Regions from separate parts of the Arthrobacter humicola genome, predicted to be linked through region 1. Evidence: riboswitches for the same ligand, from Rfam matches in the RefSeq annotation. Region 1 holds a riboswitch; each other region holds the start of a gene.

Region 1 (5,332 bases):
CATCATGCCCGGGCCCGTGTGCTGCGCCGGGGACGCCATGCCGTACAACAGCCGAAAGGGCATGAGCCGAGTCCGGCCGGGATCGGCGTCAATCGTCGAACCGCAGGGGACCTCGCTGAGCGGCGGAATGGAGCAGTGGCCCAGGGCCGCGAGGAGCGGGGCTCCGATGGTGGACAGAGCCATCATGGCCGCGAGCGGGTTCCCCGGCAGGCCGAGGATGTACCTGCCGTCGGGCAGCTCGGCGAGAACGGCAGGGTGGCCGGGCCGCATCGCGATCCCGTCGATCAGCAGGCGGCCGCCGAGCTCGTCCACCGAACGCCGGAGATGGTCCGTTGCGGAACGGCCGGTGCCGCCGGTGGTGATGACGACGTCGGCGGGCAGGCTTTCGGCGGCAGGATCGGCAGCCGGCGGAGCAGCGGACCTGCCGCCGGACGCGTCGCGGAACGGGATGTCTGACGCGCTGCTTGACTGGCTGCTTGGCTGGCCGCTCGACTGGCCGCTTGGCTGGCCGCCGCCCGCGGGGACGGGCTCCCCGTCCTCAAGCGCGGCGAGCCATTCGGCGTAGGTATCGCCGATTTTCACCTCTTCGGTACAGATGCCGCCGAGCATCCCCACTACTGCCGCCAGTTGAGGACCGAACGTATCCCGAACTTGCCCGGGCGCCGGTAATCCGGACGTCACCACCTCGGAGCCGGTGAGGACGAGGCGGACGAGGGCCTTGCCGAGCACGGGCAGGGTGTCGTTACCGGCCAGCGCGGCGAGGGCCAGGTGAGCCGGGTTCAGGACGGCGCCGCGTTTGATCAGAACATCTCCGGCGGCCGCCTCTTCGCCGGCTTTCCTGATGTGGTCACCGTTGCGCGGATCCCCCGGCTTCGCGCTGCCGCCGAGCTTCAGGACGGGCAGTCCGTCCTCGTCGGTGCCGATGACGCCGCTTTCACTGCGCAGCACGGCCTTGGCCCCGGCGGGGATGAGGCCGCCGGTGGCAATCCGGCTGGCTTGGTGCGGCGCCAGCCGCTGGTTGGGCTCGGCCAGAATCCACGGACCGCTGCCGTTGACGGCCCAGCCGTCCATGGCGGAGGAGGCGTAGTGCGGCATGTCCTGCAGGGCAACCACGTCCGCTGCCAGGGTCCGGCCCAGTGCCTGGCGGAGCGGGACGGGGGCTGCGGGGATGGGAGTGGCACAGTCGAAGGCGAGCTGCCGGGCCTCCTGCCACGTGTGGGCTAGATGCCGGTGCTGGACGTCGGCACTGTCCTGGTCGGCGGCGTCCTTGTCGGCACTGTCCTGGCCGGCGGCGTCCTGGTCGGCGGCATCGTGACCGGCAATGCCCGGCCCGGCAGAGTCTGGTGTGTGAGCGTCCAGGGCGCCGGCTTGGGGGTCGCCGGGGACGGCCTCCAGGCCGTCCTCAAAGCTGTCCCCGGCGCCGCTGTCCCCGGCGCCGCCGTCGACGTTATTCCCGCGGGGGACGCTGGTGGGTCCGCTGCCGTCTGGGGCCGCAGGCGTCATGCCCCGGAAGCTTCGGCGGCTGCATAGTCTGTGGCGAGCCGGCGGGCTACTGCCATGGCGGCCTGCATGGATGAGGCGTCCGAGGCCTTCCCGGAGCCGGAGGCCAGGCCTGCTGCAAAGCCTGCGATGAACGTGGTCAGCGGCGCCGCCGGTCGCACCACCGAGTGGGCGGCTACGCCTGCCAGGGCAAGGACCTCGTTCACGTCAATCTCAACGCCTTCCAACTCCAGGGCCTGGAGCAGGGCACGGCACCAGTCTTCAAGCGTTTCATCCTGGCTTTTCACCGTTTGCCTCCATGGTCGAGTTCAGCTGCGGAGTTCCGGCCCGGAACCCGGACCGGGGTCTGAAGTCCTGCCGGATACCCCTAGTGCGGAAGCGTCATCCCAGGTGTCAACGTCATCCGTGGAACCGGGGGGAACGCGAACTTCCCGCACGTCCAGCCTAGCAAGAAGGGCGAAGACGGACGCGTTTTCCAGGCTGCCCGCACGCGCGGCGTCCGCGGCACTTCGTTGTAGCGCAGCTGTGCCATAAAACCCAACGAGCGGCTGCTTCCGGCCGTCGGCCGACACGGCCATGACGCCGTCGCCCGTCTCCCCCGGCTGGTCAGCGGCTGGCGCCGCGTCCCCGGCCTCTGCCAGGTTCTCGGTCACCGTTTCAGTCACTGCCTCCGCCAGCATCTCCGCCAGTGTCCCGGCCAGGGCACGGACCGCCACGGCAGAGCGCGGCATGTCACAGGCCAGGACAAGGGTGAACGGCGCGGGAGCGCCGGCGTCGGAACGGCCGGCGTGCCCGGCGGCCAGCGCGTTCAGTCCCGCGGCGATCGCGGCGGCCGGGCCCGCGAACGGCGGGTCTTCCCGGCAGTTCAGGGTCCCGGCGGGCAGGTCCCCGGGGTCAGGACCGACGACGACGACGCGGCGGGCCCCGCCCGCGGCGCGCAGCGACCGCTCAAGCAGGGTGGCGCCGTCGTAAGTCAGCCGCGACTTGGGCACACCGCCCAGGCGGGCCGACCTTCCGCCGGCGAGAATGATGGCATCGAACTCCACCGGATCAGCCTAGCGCGGCGCGGGCTGCCCGGAGGCTCAGGCGCCAGGGCCGGGTCCTGGCCGGGGCCGCCGTAATGCAGCAGCCGGGGCAGCGGTTCAAGCGATGGGTCAGGCGGCCGATTCCGGTAGCAGGAACGGATCCCACGCGGGGGTCGGCTTCTCGAGTTCCTTGATCTGCCAGATGGTGCCCTTCGGGGGACCCGGGACAAATCCGAGCTTCCAGCCCATCTCTGCCGGCGTGTGGTCGCCCTTGGCATTGTTGCAGCGCAGGCAGGCGGCCACGAGGTTCTCCCAAGAATCAGCACCGCCCCGGGACTTGGGCTGGACGTGATCGATCGTGTGGGCTGCCTTGCCGCAGTACGCGCAGTGGTGGGCATCGCGGCGGAGCACGCCGCGGCGGCTGACCGCCGTCATCGTGTTGTACCGCGGTCGGATGTAGCGGTTCAGGAGGATCACGGACGGGCGGCCGAGAATGTCCTGCGGGCCGACAACGGGGTCGTCCCCTTCAGCCACCACGCTGGCCTTTCCGGTCAGGACAAGGACGAGCGCCCGGCGGAAGGTGATGACCGCCAGCGGTTCATATCCAGCATTCAGAACGAGAGTGCGCATCCGCATACCTCTTCACGGCCGCACCCGCCAGGGGCACGAGGGCCGGCTGCCCTGTGCATGGTCGGGCTATGGATCGACAAGACAAGAGTAAACACTCAACTGCCAGATCACCGAATGTTTTTTCGGCGGCGCGGCCTCCTGCGCGGAAAATTCATATCCCGGTAACACGAAAGACCCCCGCCTCAAGAGGCGGGGGTCTTTGAAAGTGCGGGGGCTTGTGCCTAGCCGCCGACGCGGATGAAGACCGGGCCGGAACCGACGTTCACGCTGTAGAGAGCGGTGGTGCCGCCGTTCCAGCCGCCGTGGACTGCCATGCCGTTGCCGACGTAGACAGCGATGTGGGCCATGCCCACGCCACCGTTCTGGTAGTAGGCGAGGTCGCCCGGACGAGCTTCGGCGGCGCTCACGGTGCGGCCGAGGGACAGGTAACCTGCCGGCCAGCCGTGGTAGTGGATACCGGCCGCGGCCAGGGCGTTGGTGGCAAGGGCGGTGCAGTCCTGCGCCACGCCGAGCTGTGCGTAGGCAGCGGCAGCGATGGTTGCACCGGCGCCGCTTCCGATTCCGGCGGGGGCCAGGGCAGCTGCGCCGCCGTTGACGCCGGCCTGGGCGCCGCCGGCCTGGGTAGCTGCGGCGGTCTGGACCTGCACGACGGGCTTGGGAGCCTCGACGACGGGAGCCGGCGACGTGGTCACGGCGGGCTTCTCGTAGGAGATCGCGATGGTGGAAGCAGCCGAAATCGTGGCCGGAGCCGACGACTGGACTTCCAATGCGGAAGCGGAGGTGGATTCGCGCTGAACATTGGTCTCAGCAGCGTTGGCTGCGATTCCACTGGTCAGAACCAGACCGGAAGCTGCGGCGATGACCGCGGCCTGACGGCCCATGCCGCCGGCGTTGTCGCCGACTGCCTTGGCAATAACAGCCAGCGAGTTGGTCTTGGTGACCTCGGCGCGGTGCCGTGCAACGGTTGCACGAGTAGTCATTAAGTTCTCTCTTTCGTGATCCTTGGACCGCGCGTTTTTGGGCGCGGACTGAGGACGCTCCGGCATCTTGGGGGTACGCCGGATCGCCCCGAAATGGGTTACTTAGCGAAGGGTGTACTGCGAAGACGCGCCAAAAGCGGAAACTGCATGCTGTCCGGACTCGGTAGAAAATGAGCCAGCGGAACGTGATCCCATCCGGGCGCCGGCAAGGGCGGCACGTGATGTGGATGTCAGCGGGCTCAAAAGAGCCGCGCCAGTGCGCATACGCGCAGCATTGTGGCGTGAAGACACGAAAGTAGCCTCTCCCAATGCCTACGAGGTGAGCTGTCGGATTCGGATGGGAGTCACCCGGCCGCGCTGCTTCCTGGGAAGCGTTGCGACTTAACCCCTAGGCCTTCTTTCGAAGGCCAAAATTGGTTCCCCCGCCCCTGCCAGACGATGTAATGCGAACGGACCTTGAGCGGTGGCAGAGCTAGGCAATCCACTCAAGAGCGCCAACTTCGGAAAAGTTGGCGTGCTTCAAACCCTACAGGACTCCGGACTCAATGTCACATTCAGATCACGGCGTGTCACGGGAATTTGAGAGTTCTCCATCGTCTTTATTAGAGCCAGCCGAGGGGGTCAACAACGTCGCCGTTGACCATCACTTCAAAGTGGAGGTGGCAGCCCGTGGAGGCGCCGGTGGTCCCGCTCAGCGCGACGACATCGCCGCGGGAGACCTTCTGGCCGACCTTCACCGAAGACGAGGACAGGTGGTTGTACGTGGTCTCCAGACCGTTGCCGTGGTCAATGACCACACGGTTGCCGCCGCCGTAGGGGTGCCATCCGTTGAAGGTCACGGTGCCGCTGGCGGCGGCGTGGACCGGCGTGCCGCACTGGGCGGCGAAATCCTGGCCGCGGTGAAACTCCCCCGGGCCGCCCGTGATGGGGCTGACACGGTAGCCGAAGGGCGATGCGGTGATCAGCTGGTCCAGCGGCGGACCCAGCGTGCCGGCTGAAGCCGCCCGGGTAATGCTGCCGACGGACTGGGCGCTCAGCAGTTGCTTGAGCTTCCCGTCCGGGTCGCCTTTGGTGGCGATGGCCGTCCGGCTGAAATCGAGCTTTGCGGCGGCGGCAGCCGTGACGTCCGGCTGTACTGCGGCCGAGACTGCGGATCCGTCGGTGTTCGAGGCCATGACGGGACTCGTGACGGGGACC
Region 2 (5,332 bases), on a different contig from region 1:
CCGCCAGATCGGTGGAAAGGTCCACGTCCATGTATGCCAGGACCGGCGACGGCGAGGCAAGCCAGACCTTGCGCAGCGCATTTCCGCGGCCTTTTTCGGCCATATGGACCACGTTCACCTCGCGGAGCTCACGGGCTACGCGTTCCGCCGTCTTGAGTGTTCCGTCGGTGCTGGCATTGTCCGCCACCGTGATCCGGAAGGAGTGCGGGAAGGAGCCCAGAAGATAGGCGTGGAGCCGGCGCAGGCACGCCTCGAGGTCCCGCTCCTCGTTGAAGACCGGGATGGTGACGTCCAGCAGCGGCTCGCTGGTGCGCGTGTCAATAGCTGAGCGCCGGCCGCCCGGGCTGGTGAGCGGCCCGCCGAACCGGGCCTGGGCGGGCGCGTCGGCCACGGCGAGCCCGGAAAGTGCGGCGGGTGCTGCCGGACCGGCCGGCGTCGCGGTGGAGTGTGGCAGGGTTCCTGAGGCCTGGTCTGTGAACGTCATGGCTCAACTGTCCCGGCGGTCCATATGAGGGCTTTAGGGTCAAGCTGTGCGGGGGCTGTGGAAGTCCGCCGGCGACGCACGGAGTCGTCTGCAATGCCCGTGCTGCCGGAGCTCCGGACAGATAACCGGGGGCGGTGCCCACAACGCGGTGGTGGTGCACTGCCCCCGGTTAGTCCGTCAGGGAGCCAGCAGAGGACAAACGTTCGCTGCAGTGCCCGGTCCGCTGAACCTCCTCAGCTCCGAGTTGTCCAGGTTGAGGGCGTAGTTGACGTTGCCGGTGGTCAGGTACAGGCCGTCCGGCGAGGGGAGCAGCAGTAGATTCCTGCCCGTGGAGACTACCTCAACGCTGTCGCTGAGGAATGTGTAGCGGCTGGTACCGGTGATCACGTAGTTGAGGGTCTTGCCGTTGGCCGTCAGCGTGATTTTCAGTCCTGGCGACGTACTGATGACAGTGCCGGCAGGCGTCGCGATGTTCTTGAACTTGCCGGTGAGCTGCGCCGTGACCGGAAAGCCACAATTATCCAATGTGAACGTGGCTGGATCGGCGGGCTGCGGAGGTCCCGACGGCACCGCCCCGGCCGGTCCGGCGCCGACAAAGAGTGCGGCCGCGAGGACCGCCGGAATAGCCCATTTTTTCATGTTGTGCTCCTGAAATTTGATTCCGTGCCCTGGAGCGGGCACCCCGCGTACTTGGTGAATGGAGGCAGCGGTGCCCAAGCCTCCCGCCCCGACCTTGAGAAAACCTTGTTCTCCGAAATACGCGAAGGCCCCGGATCACGATGGATCCGGGGCCTCATGGGCGCTGCTGGCTGGTGCCGGCTTAGTACCAGTTGTGGGACAGGTGGAAGTTCAGGGCGCCGCAGGGGGAGCCGTAGCGCGACTTGACGTAGTTCAGGCCCCAGTTGATCTGGGTCCGGTAGTTGGTCATGTAGTCCGCGCCGGCGCTCGCCATCTTCGAGGCGGGCAGGGACTGGACCACACCGTAGGCGCCGCTGCTGGCGTTCGTGGCCGTCGTCTTCCAGTCCGATTCCTTCGTCCAGAGCTTCTGCAGGCACTGCATCTGGCCGGGTGCCCAGCCATAGCTGCCCAGCTGGGCCGCGGCGTAGGCCTGTGCCCCGGCGGGGTCGTCGATGGCGACCGGCGCCGGTGCCGGCGCGGGAGCCGCTGCGGGAACGGGGGCTGCTGCGGGAGCGGGCGCCGGTGCTGCCGCCGGGGCCGGCGCGGCCGGGGCAGCAGCGGCAGCGGCAGCGGGTGCCGGTGCTTCGGCCGGCTTGACCTCCGAGATCTGAGGTACCGCGCCGCTGGGTGCTGCAGCTGCCGGCGCGGCGACCTGGACCCGTTCAAAGTTCAGCTTGGCTAGGGGATCGGCCGTGGTGGCCGTTTGGGAGCTCGCAACAGTCGCCCCGTAGCTGCCGGGCTCTGCGGCCTGGCTGGCGGCGGCGCCGCCTGCCACGAGTACTGCGCAGGCGGCGGTGACGACGGCGGCGCGGCGTCCGGTGATGCCGAGCCCGGTGGCCAGTCGCGACAGGGCGGACGCCTGCGGGGCCGGTGCGGCACGGTGGCGCGACTTGCCGGCGCGGGAATGTGAAACGCCGTCAGGGCGCGTTTGTACCTGGAATTCAGTCATGATGGCCTCTCAACGCCTGCGGAGTTAGCTGTCGGGTTCGGATGAGGTCATCCGGCCGCACGGAATATCACGTGTCGGCTTCACCCCAAGGGCGCATGTGTGCAGAATGCCCGGGAACTCTGGGTCCCCCGCCTCTGCCTGGTCCAGCGGAATCCGGGAAGCGGCAGAGTTTGGCGTCCATCCGGATATGCGGCACAAATGGAGGCCGCACTCGAAAAACGGTACAGGACTCCTGGGCTTAAGTCACATTTGGGTAACGGCGGTCACAGGGGCGGCGTGTCGCGTTGCGCGAGATTCCCCGCGCGGGTGCCGGCAGCCGACCCTGTAGCCCCGGCGCCGGTTACGCCGACGGCGGTACGGCCGGGAGCCGTACAGCGAACTCCGTCCGGCCCGGTCGGGACGTGACCTCGACGGTCCCCCCGTGGGCCTCCACGATCGACTGGACAATGGACAAGCCCAGCCCGCTGGTGCCCTCGGACGTCGGTGCGCCCGCCGTGGCATATCCGCTCCCGTTGCTGCCGGCTGCACCCCCGGACCTGCCGGAAACAGAGCCGGAAAGAGGAGCGGTAGAAGAGCCGGGAGCGATGCGGGCAGCGGACCCGGACCGGGCCCCCGCCGTCGCTGGCGCAGGGCTGCCTGCGGAGCTGGCTGCCGGATTGGTGCGCGACGCGTCAGCCCGCGCGAAGCGGGCGAAGACTCGGCCGACGAATTCGGGGGCGATGCCGCTGCCGTTGTCCGTCACAGTGACCACGGCGCTGCCGTCCGCCGAACGCATGACGCCCGTGACCACCTTGGTCCCCGGTGCCGTGTGCTTGCGCGCATTGGACAGGAGATTGGCGAGGACCTGGTGGAGTTGGGCCGCATCGCCGCGCACCACCACCGGCTCATCCGGCAGTTCCAGCTGCCAGATCCGGTCCGGGGCCATGACCTTCTCATCGCTCACGGTCTCGACGGCCAGTTGGGTGAGGTCGACGTCGGCGACCTTGAGCGGCTGCCCCTCGTCCAGGCGCGCCAGCAGCAGCAGGTCCTCCACCAGGGTGGTCATCCGCTCGGACTGGCTTTGGACGCGGGCCAGGGACTTCTCGCCGTCGGGCGTGAAGTGCTCGGTCATCCGCATCAGCTCCGTGTAACCGCGGATGGCCGTGAGCGGAGTGCGGAGTTCGTGCGAGGCATCGGCGACGAACTGCCGCACCTTCATTTCGCTCTCCTGCCGCGCCTCAAGGGCGTTGGAGACGTTGTCCAGCATCTGGTTCAGCGCGTAGCCCACGCTGCCCACTTCGGTGCCGGGGTGGGCGGCCGACGCCGGGACACGCACCCCGAGCGCCACCTCGCCGGCGTCGAGCGGCAGGCGGGAGACCTTGGTGGCCACCTCGGAAAGCTGCTCCAGCGGCTTCATGGTCCGCCGGATGACCGCCGTGCCGGCGAGGCCGATCAGCACCAGCCCGCCTGCGGACACGACCACCATGGTCCACACCAGCGAGGCCAGGGTGTCCTGCTTTTCCGCCAGCGGGAGCCCGGTGACAATCACGTCGCCATACGGTGCACGCACGGCCATGAGCCGGTACGCGCCGGCCGAGAGCGTCCGGTCCACCGGCACACCGTTCGGGGCCAGGGTGAGGAGGACGGCGTTGTCGTCGGGGGAGAGGCTCTTGCGGGTGGCGTCCCCGGCCAGGAATCCGGCGCTGCTGACCTCGCCGTCCGCCAAGCGGGCGTTGAGCGTTCCGACGCCCTGCCCCCGGGCCTCGAGGGGGTCGGGGCGGCCGCCCGAGCTGCCGGGCACGGGCCGGCCGAACTCGCTGGAGCGGTGCGATGCTTCGCCGAGCTGGTCATCGAGCTGCCGGGTCAGGAAGAGGTCCATGGAGGCGTAGCTGAACAATCCCACAGCGCCGCAGATGGCCACGAGCAGCCCCATGGCAACGAGGACCAGCCGGGTGCGCAAATGCCACGTGGACGGGTTGCGCCAGTCACGCCCGGGGACGCGGGTGACGCCGGAAAGGGTGGGCACGGATCAGTCCGCCGGCTTCAGGACGTAGCCGGCGCCGCGCACCGTGTGGATCATGGGCGCGTGGTTGGCGTCCACCTTCTTGCGGAGGTACGAGATGTAGAGTTCCACGATGTTCGCCTGGCCGCCGAAGTCATAGTCCCAGACCCGGTCCAGGATCTGGGCCTTGCTGATCACCCGCTTGGGGTTCTCCATGAGGTACCGCAGCAGTTCGAACTGCGTAGCGGTCAGATGCAGCTCCTCGCCGGCCCGGGTGACTTCACGGGTATCGACATTGAGCACAAGGTCACCCACCACGAGTTCGGCGGTGTCCATGGCGGCCACCCCGGAGCGCTGGACCAGCCGATGCAGGCGCAGCAAGACCTCTTCCATGCTGAACGGCTTCGTGACGTAGTCATCGCCGCCGGCCGCCAGGCCGGTGATGCGGTCCTGGACGGCGTCCTTGGCGGTGAGGAACAACGCTGGAACCTCCGGCGCGAACGCGCGGATCCGGCTGAGCAGCTCGACGCCGTCGAACCCGGGAAGCATCACATCCAGCACCAGCACGTCGGGGCGGAACTCCTTGGCAAGCCGGACCGCGCTGGGCCCGTCGGCCGCCACGGCCACGGACCAGCCGGCCATCCGCAGGCCCATGCTCATGAGCTCGGAGAGGCTGGGCTCATCGTCCACCACCAGCGCGCGGATGGGGGAGCCGTCCGGATGCGTGAGCTGGGGAAGGTTGTTGGTCATGGAGTGCGAAGTGGCCATGGGACAACTCTCCGATCTGCCGGTTAGGCGGGGCTTTGGGGACCCTGTGCGGCACCTGTGAATCCCAGCCTAGCGAGCTGAACGCCTTTCCGGGCCCCGTCCGGGCTGCCTCGGAAGAACTGTGGGTAGCAGCCCGGCCGTCTGGTCCGCCGGAGGGTCACAGGCGCGGCTGTCGGCCCGCACAGCGCAGGCACAGGATCGCTCAGCACTCTGGAGTGAACATCGATCCGCATCCTGAAGGAGAAGCACCATGAGCGGTCAGCATCCCGGAGCCGGTTCCGGCCCAGTCCCTGAACCCACGGCACCCGCGCCCGTTACGACGCCTCAGGGAGTCGGGCCTCAAGCGGCCTGGCAGCACGACGCCCCGCCGTACGACGCCTCGCAGAGCCAGGCCGGTCAGCGCGGCGACGGCACTCCCCCCGGCTGGGGCGCGCCCTCCGCCGATTCGACAGCTCCGGCCTCGGCCCCGGTC
Region 3 (5,332 bases), on a different contig from region 1:
GCGGAGCGAATCTCGCGGACACTTTCCGGCGGCTCGGACTGATCGACGAATACTGGCTGTACGTCCATCCGGTTCTCGTGGGACGGGGTAGTCCCCTGTTCAAGCCTGAGGACAAAACGGTCCAGCTCCGGCTATTGGAGACCCGGACCTTCGGCAACGGAGTGACCCTGCTGCGCTACGCCGCGTAATCAGCCCTGCGGAACGTCCGGGCGGCACTTCTTAAGCGTTTCTTAATTGCCTCGCGGAAGAGTGGAAACCGGCGCCAACCTGGCGCCCTTGTCCCGAGCCGGAGGACCCATGACTGGACCCGTCCCTGTTGAACGCGATACAGCACTAGGTCGTACCGCCGCGCGGCCGCAGCTGCTGGCCCTCCCCCAGGTCCGCCACTGGTTGCTGCTGGGCCTCCTCCTCTCCGCCGCCGTCCTGGCTCTCGGCCTGGCGGCGCAGCTGACGCCGGGCTTCAGCGCCACCGAGCTCGGCGTCGATCAGGACCTCAGCCAGCATCACGCCGCGGCCCTGACCGCCGTCGCGATGATACTGAACGTCGTGTTTGGCCCGGTCGCCGGCGTCGCGCTGATCGCCGCCGTCGCCCTCTGCATCTGGCTGTTCCGCGGCGGACTGGTCAAGGCGATAGCATTCGGCCTGGTGGCAGTGTCCGGCTGGGTGGCCAGCGAATTCTTCAAGATCCTCGTGGCCCGCCAGCGGCCGAACCCCGCGCTGCTGTTCGATCCTTTGGCACCGGAAACCGGCTCCAACAGCTTCCCGAGCGGCCATGTGTCCTTTGCCGTCGCTCTCGGTTTCGCGCTGTATTTCCTGGCCCGCGGGACCCGCTGGGCCAAGGTATCGGCCTTCGCGGCCGCGGCGATGGCGCTCATCGTGGCGTGGTCCAGGCTGTACATCGGCGTCCACTACCCCTCCGACGTCACGGCATCATTCCTGGCTGCGAGCGCAGCCGTGGTGATGCTCACCGGGCTCTGGAACGTTGCCGCGCCGAAGATCGCGGACCGGCTACCTGCCCGTGCCATCGCCCGCCCGCTGGCCTCTGAGCCGGCATCTGAGAGGAAGTAACCTCTGCACACCGTGGACATTTCAGCCCTCCTTCCGGCCGCGCAGGCCGCCGGGTCACCGTCGCTGCTGGATCCGGCAAGCCTGCTCGCCGGTCTGGGCCCGGGAGCCCTGGGCGTCATCGCGCTCATGGTCTTCATCGAGTCCGGCGTGCTCTTTCCCTTCCTGCCCGGAGACTCGCTGCTCTTCACCGCCGGGCTCCTGCACCAGCAGCTGCACCTGACGCTGCCGGTGCTGATCGGCGTCGTCACCGCGGCCGCCGTCGTCGGGGACCAGGTGGGGTACATGCTGGGCCGCACTTTCGGCCGGCGATGGTTCAAGGACGATGCCCGGATCCTGAAGACGGCCCACCTGACCACCACGGAAGACTTCTTCCGGCGGCACGGCGGCGCCGCCGTCGTGCTCGCGCGCTTCGTCCCCATGGTCAGGACCTTCGCGCCGCTCAGTGCCGGGATCGCACGCTATGAGTACAAATCCTTCGTCCTCTGGAACATCACCGGCGCGGCGGCGTGGGCAATCTCCGTGACGATGCTGGGTACCTGGCTGGGACACTTTGACATCGTCGCCAAAAACATCGACGTCATCGCCGTGGGCATGGTCCTGCTCTCCGTCGTCCCGGGTATCGTGCAGTTCCTCAGGCGCCGCCGCACCAGCCGGCGCGCGGGGGTAACTGCCGGCGACACGGAGGCGGAAACCGGGGAGGGACTGCCGGCCCGGGAATTGGTCACGGAAGAATAGCTGACATGACAACCGCTGACCGGCCGTCCCTGCTGCTCGTCGAGGATGACGCCGCCCTGGGACCGCTCATCGCCGAGCTTCTGGACACGGATTACCACGTTCGGCTGGTCACCAACGGTCGTGACGGCCTGCACGTGGGGCTGACCGAGGCCTGGGACGTCATGGTGATCGACCGCGGTCTGCCCGTGATGGACGGCATCGCCCTCATCGGGGCCTTGCGGTCCAAAGGAATCGGCACGCCCATCCTGATCCTGACCGCGCTGGGCGACGCAGAGGAGAAAGTCAGGGGTCTGGACGCCGGCGCCAACGACTACGTGACCAAACCGTTCGACGCCGGCGAACTGGCGGCACGACTGCGCGCACTGACGCGCACCTATGCCGCAGTGCCGGCACCGCTGAGCATCGGGGACTGGGAACTTGACCCGGCGCAGCGCTCGATCCGCTCGGTCTACGGGCACACGGTGTCGCTGACCGCAAAGGAAGGGCAGCTCCTGGCAGCCCTGGCCGCGGAACCTGACCGGGTCTTCACCCGGGACGAACTCCTCTCAGCGCACTTCCATGCCTCCGACCAGCCGGGGGTGATCGATACCTATGTCCACCACTTGCGCCGGAAGATCTCCAAGGCCGTCATCCGCACCGTGCACGGCGTCGGCTACCAGATCGGCGATGCCCATGAGTAACGGCGGGGGCGCCGGCGAAACCCCGGACCACTCCACCCTGCGCAAGGCCTCCCTCAAAGTCGCCTTGCGGATCAGCGCCGCCTGCGCGGTCATGGTCCTCGGACTCCTCGCCGCCACGGCGCTGTACCTCGTCAACCAGCTGGCCCATCCTGAAGTTCCGCGTTCGGCATCGGCCGGGGCGGCCTACGCCTACCTGGATTCCCGGGACGTGCTCGAAGCCATGCTCATCGCCGGGGTCGCGGGAATCGTGCTGGCAGGCATCGTCGGATGGCTCAGCGCGCGCAGCGCCATCCGCCCCCTCGGCGACGCCTTGGCCCGGCAGCGGCGCTTCGTCCAGGACGCCAGCCATGAACTGCGCACTCCCTTGACCATCCTGGACACCAGGATCCAGCTTGCCCAGCGCAACACCGAGCCCGGCTCCAAACAGGCCCAGGACCTGGCCCGGATCCGGGAGGACGCGGCGACGCTGACCGGGATCGTCAACGAACTGCTCCTCGCGGCCACCACCGACGCCCCTGACCGCTCGGCAGCGCCTGCCGACCTCGCCGACACCGCCTCCGGCGTCGCCGAAAGCCTTCGGCTGGTCGCGGAGCAACGGGACGTGCGCCTGGACTTCTTCGCCGTTGCCCGGCCGCTGGCCAGGATCGACGCCAACGCCTTGCGCCGCGCCGTCCTGGCCCTGGCGGACAACGCCCTCTCCCACACCCCGCCGGGCGGCCGTGTGACCATCACGACGGCGATCGAGCAGAACCGCGCGGTCATCACCGTGGCGGACACAGGGACCGGGATCACCGGAGTGGACCAGGCCCGGATCTTTGACCGCTTCGTGCGGACCGCCAGCACCGGCGGAACACAGGGACAACGGAGCTTTGGCATCGGCTTGGCCCTGGTCCGGGAGATCGCCGTGGCTGCCGGAGGCGCCGTCGAGGTTGCCTCCACCGGCGACGCCGGCACGGTCATGAAGATGACGCTTCCGCTCGCCGCGGGCAAAAATGACTGAGAGACCGGGGGAATCCGTGAGAATCCGGGTAAGGGAAAGACCGGCGATCGCTTGCCCCCAAGGGAAAATCGATCGCCGGTCTTTCCGGATTGGGTGGCCCCGGGAGTGGCCGTCTGGCCCCTGCGGGGTTTAGGCGCGGACGAAGGTCACGCCGCCGGTCGCGGTGAGCCAGGACAGCGGGTGCACGATCGTCTGGTTGGCGCCGTTCATGCCGCCGCTGATCACCTGGCCGTTGCCGGCGTAGATGCCGACGTGGCCGGACTGGACCACCATGTCACCGGGCTGCGGGGCCGCCACAACGATTCCGAGGCCGAGGAAGGCCCGGGGCCCGATGTCGCCGACGGGCTTACCGGCCGCGCCAAGGGCCTTTTCCACCATCGCGGTGCAGTCCTGGGTGATGCCCAGCTGGCTGTATGCGGCAGAAAGCATGATGGCGTTGCGGCCACCGGCGGGCGCCGCGGCCGGGGCGGCCGCCGGAGCTGCCTGCACCTGTACGGACGGCGCCGCGGCCGCCTTGGGTGCTGCTGCCGGCGCTGCTGCGGGAGCAGCGGCAACGGGCTTGGGCTGTTCGATGACCGGCGCGGCGACAGAGCTTACTGCGGGGCGGTCGAAGCTGATCTTGACGCTTGAATCGGCGCTGACGGGCGCGCTGAGAAGTCCCTTGACGTCCGCGGCGGAGGCCGGGGCGGATTCCCGCTGCACGGGTGCCGGGGCTGCGTTGGCGGCCATTCCGCTGGTAAGAACCAGACCGGATGCGGCGGCGAGGACGGCGGCATGGCGCGCAAAAGTATTGATTGAAGACATGGATGTAGCCTCTCCCAATGCCTGCGAGGTGAGCTGTCGGATTCGGATGGGAGTCACCCGGCCGCACTCCGGGGCCCGTCGTTGCGGGCACTGTGCGGCTTCACCCCAAGGCCTGCGTATCAGCAGGCCAAAAGTGGTTTCCCCGTCTCTGCCGGTCGTTGGTGCGAGTTACCCCCGGGCCGCGGCAGAGTTAGGCAATCGGCTGGGGAGCGCCCGTATCGGAGACAACAGGCACTTATCCACCGTAGCGCGAACCGCAGGCAAAAGTCACATTCAGGTAACGGCCGCCACAGTGCGGTCCGGCAGTTGCCCATAGGGCGGCGCAGCTTTTCGACCATAAGATGATGCCATCAGCACCACCTTGGAAGCGGAGGCCCGAAATGAACAGCCACTGTGTCGCCATCTGCCAGTTGAGCAACCAGCCCCAGGAGGATTTCGACGTCAATACCGAACTGCTGATCCTGGACGGCCCGGACGTCCACGTGTCCACATGGGATGCGGAGCCACGGGACGGCGGCTTCGACGAACACGTCCTGAACGACCGGGTGGACGCCCTCGGGTTTATGGTTGTCAACGACTGGGCATTCCTGGACGGCAAGGCCTACGCGGTGGTGGAACGGCGGTCAGGAACGTAGGCGCGCTGCCCCCTCCACGGGACTAGTCTCATTCCATGACAAAGGATTCGGACAAGGGCCATGAGGGCGACCAGGTGTTGTGGCGCGGGGAGCCCGAGGAACACGACTATCCGGCCGCCGGTCGTTATCTCTCGCTGCTCACCGATGACGCACGGGCCGCCGTCATCGTGGAGTCGTTGCGCCTGGCGCCCGTAACCCACCACGTGGCCAAAGACATCCTGCGGGCCTCAGGCCTGCCGCTCCTGACCCGGGACAACCCCCATGTGGCCTCCGACCTGGCCAAGATTGCCGACGGCCGCCCGCTCTCCCCCGTCCTCCTGGTCCGCGGGGACCTCGACGCCGGAGTCGCGGCCCAGATTGCCGACGGCTATCACCGCGTCTGCGCTTCCTACCTCACGGACGAGAACACC

The links. A riboswitch is a leader RNA that binds a small molecule or an ion and turns the genes downstream of it on or off. The one in region 1 is predicted to bind cyclic di-AMP.
Region 2: it holds a riboswitch for cyclic di-AMP, as region 1 does, so the genes downstream of both, ABD243_RS05480 (aggregation-promoting factor C-terminal-like domain-containing protein) here and ABD243_RS06695 (NlpC/P60 family protein) in region 1, are expected to answer to the same signal.
Region 3: it holds a riboswitch for cyclic di-AMP, as region 1 does, so the genes downstream of both, ABD243_RS16935 (NlpC/P60 family protein) here and ABD243_RS06695 (NlpC/P60 family protein) in region 1, are expected to answer to the same signal.

The regions. Positions count from the first base shown of each region.
Region 1 is NZ_BAAAQB010000019.1:50,230-55,561, reverse strand. Features, by position in the region: gene ABD243_RS06715 (molybdopterin molybdotransferase MoeA) at 1-1,503, opposite strand, end outside; gene ABD243_RS06710 (DUF6457 domain-containing protein) at 1,500-1,787, opposite strand; gene mobA (molybdenum cofactor guanylyltransferase) at 1,809-2,546, opposite strand; gene ABD243_RS06700 (HNH endonuclease) at 2,655-3,155, opposite strand; gene ABD243_RS06695 (NlpC/P60 family protein) at 3,377-4,135, opposite strand; cyclic di-AMP (ydaO/yuaA leader) riboswitch at 4,431-4,600, opposite strand; gene ABD243_RS06690 (M23 family metallopeptidase) at 4,738-5,332, opposite strand, start outside.
Region 2 is NZ_BAAAQB010000012.1:224,524-229,855, forward strand. Features, by position in the region: gene ABD243_RS05470 (bifunctional glycosyltransferase family 2/GtrA family protein) at 1-484, opposite strand, end outside; gene ABD243_RS05475 (hypothetical protein) at 662-1,123, opposite strand; gene ABD243_RS05480 (aggregation-promoting factor C-terminal-like domain-containing protein) at 1,305-2,111, opposite strand; cyclic di-AMP (ydaO/yuaA leader) riboswitch at 2,111-2,270, opposite strand; gene ABD243_RS05485 (sensor histidine kinase) at 2,452-4,116, opposite strand; gene ABD243_RS05490 (response regulator transcription factor) at 4,120-4,860, opposite strand; gene ABD243_RS05495 (hypothetical protein) at 5,111-5,332, shown strand, end outside.
Region 3 is NZ_BAAAQB010000041.1:68,775-74,106, reverse strand. Features, by position in the region: gene ABD243_RS16960 (dihydrofolate reductase family protein) at 1-188, shown strand, start outside; gene ABD243_RS16955 (phosphatase PAP2 family protein) at 298-1,068, shown strand; gene ABD243_RS16950 (VTT domain-containing protein) at 1,081-1,803, shown strand; gene ABD243_RS16945 (response regulator transcription factor) at 1,809-2,483, shown strand; gene ABD243_RS16940 (sensor histidine kinase) at 2,476-3,483, shown strand; gene ABD243_RS16935 (NlpC/P60 family protein) at 3,613-4,287, opposite strand; cyclic di-AMP (ydaO/yuaA leader) riboswitch at 4,292-4,490, opposite strand; gene ABD243_RS16930 (hypothetical protein) at 4,668-4,922, shown strand; gene ABD243_RS16925 (hypothetical protein) at 4,958-5,332, shown strand, end outside.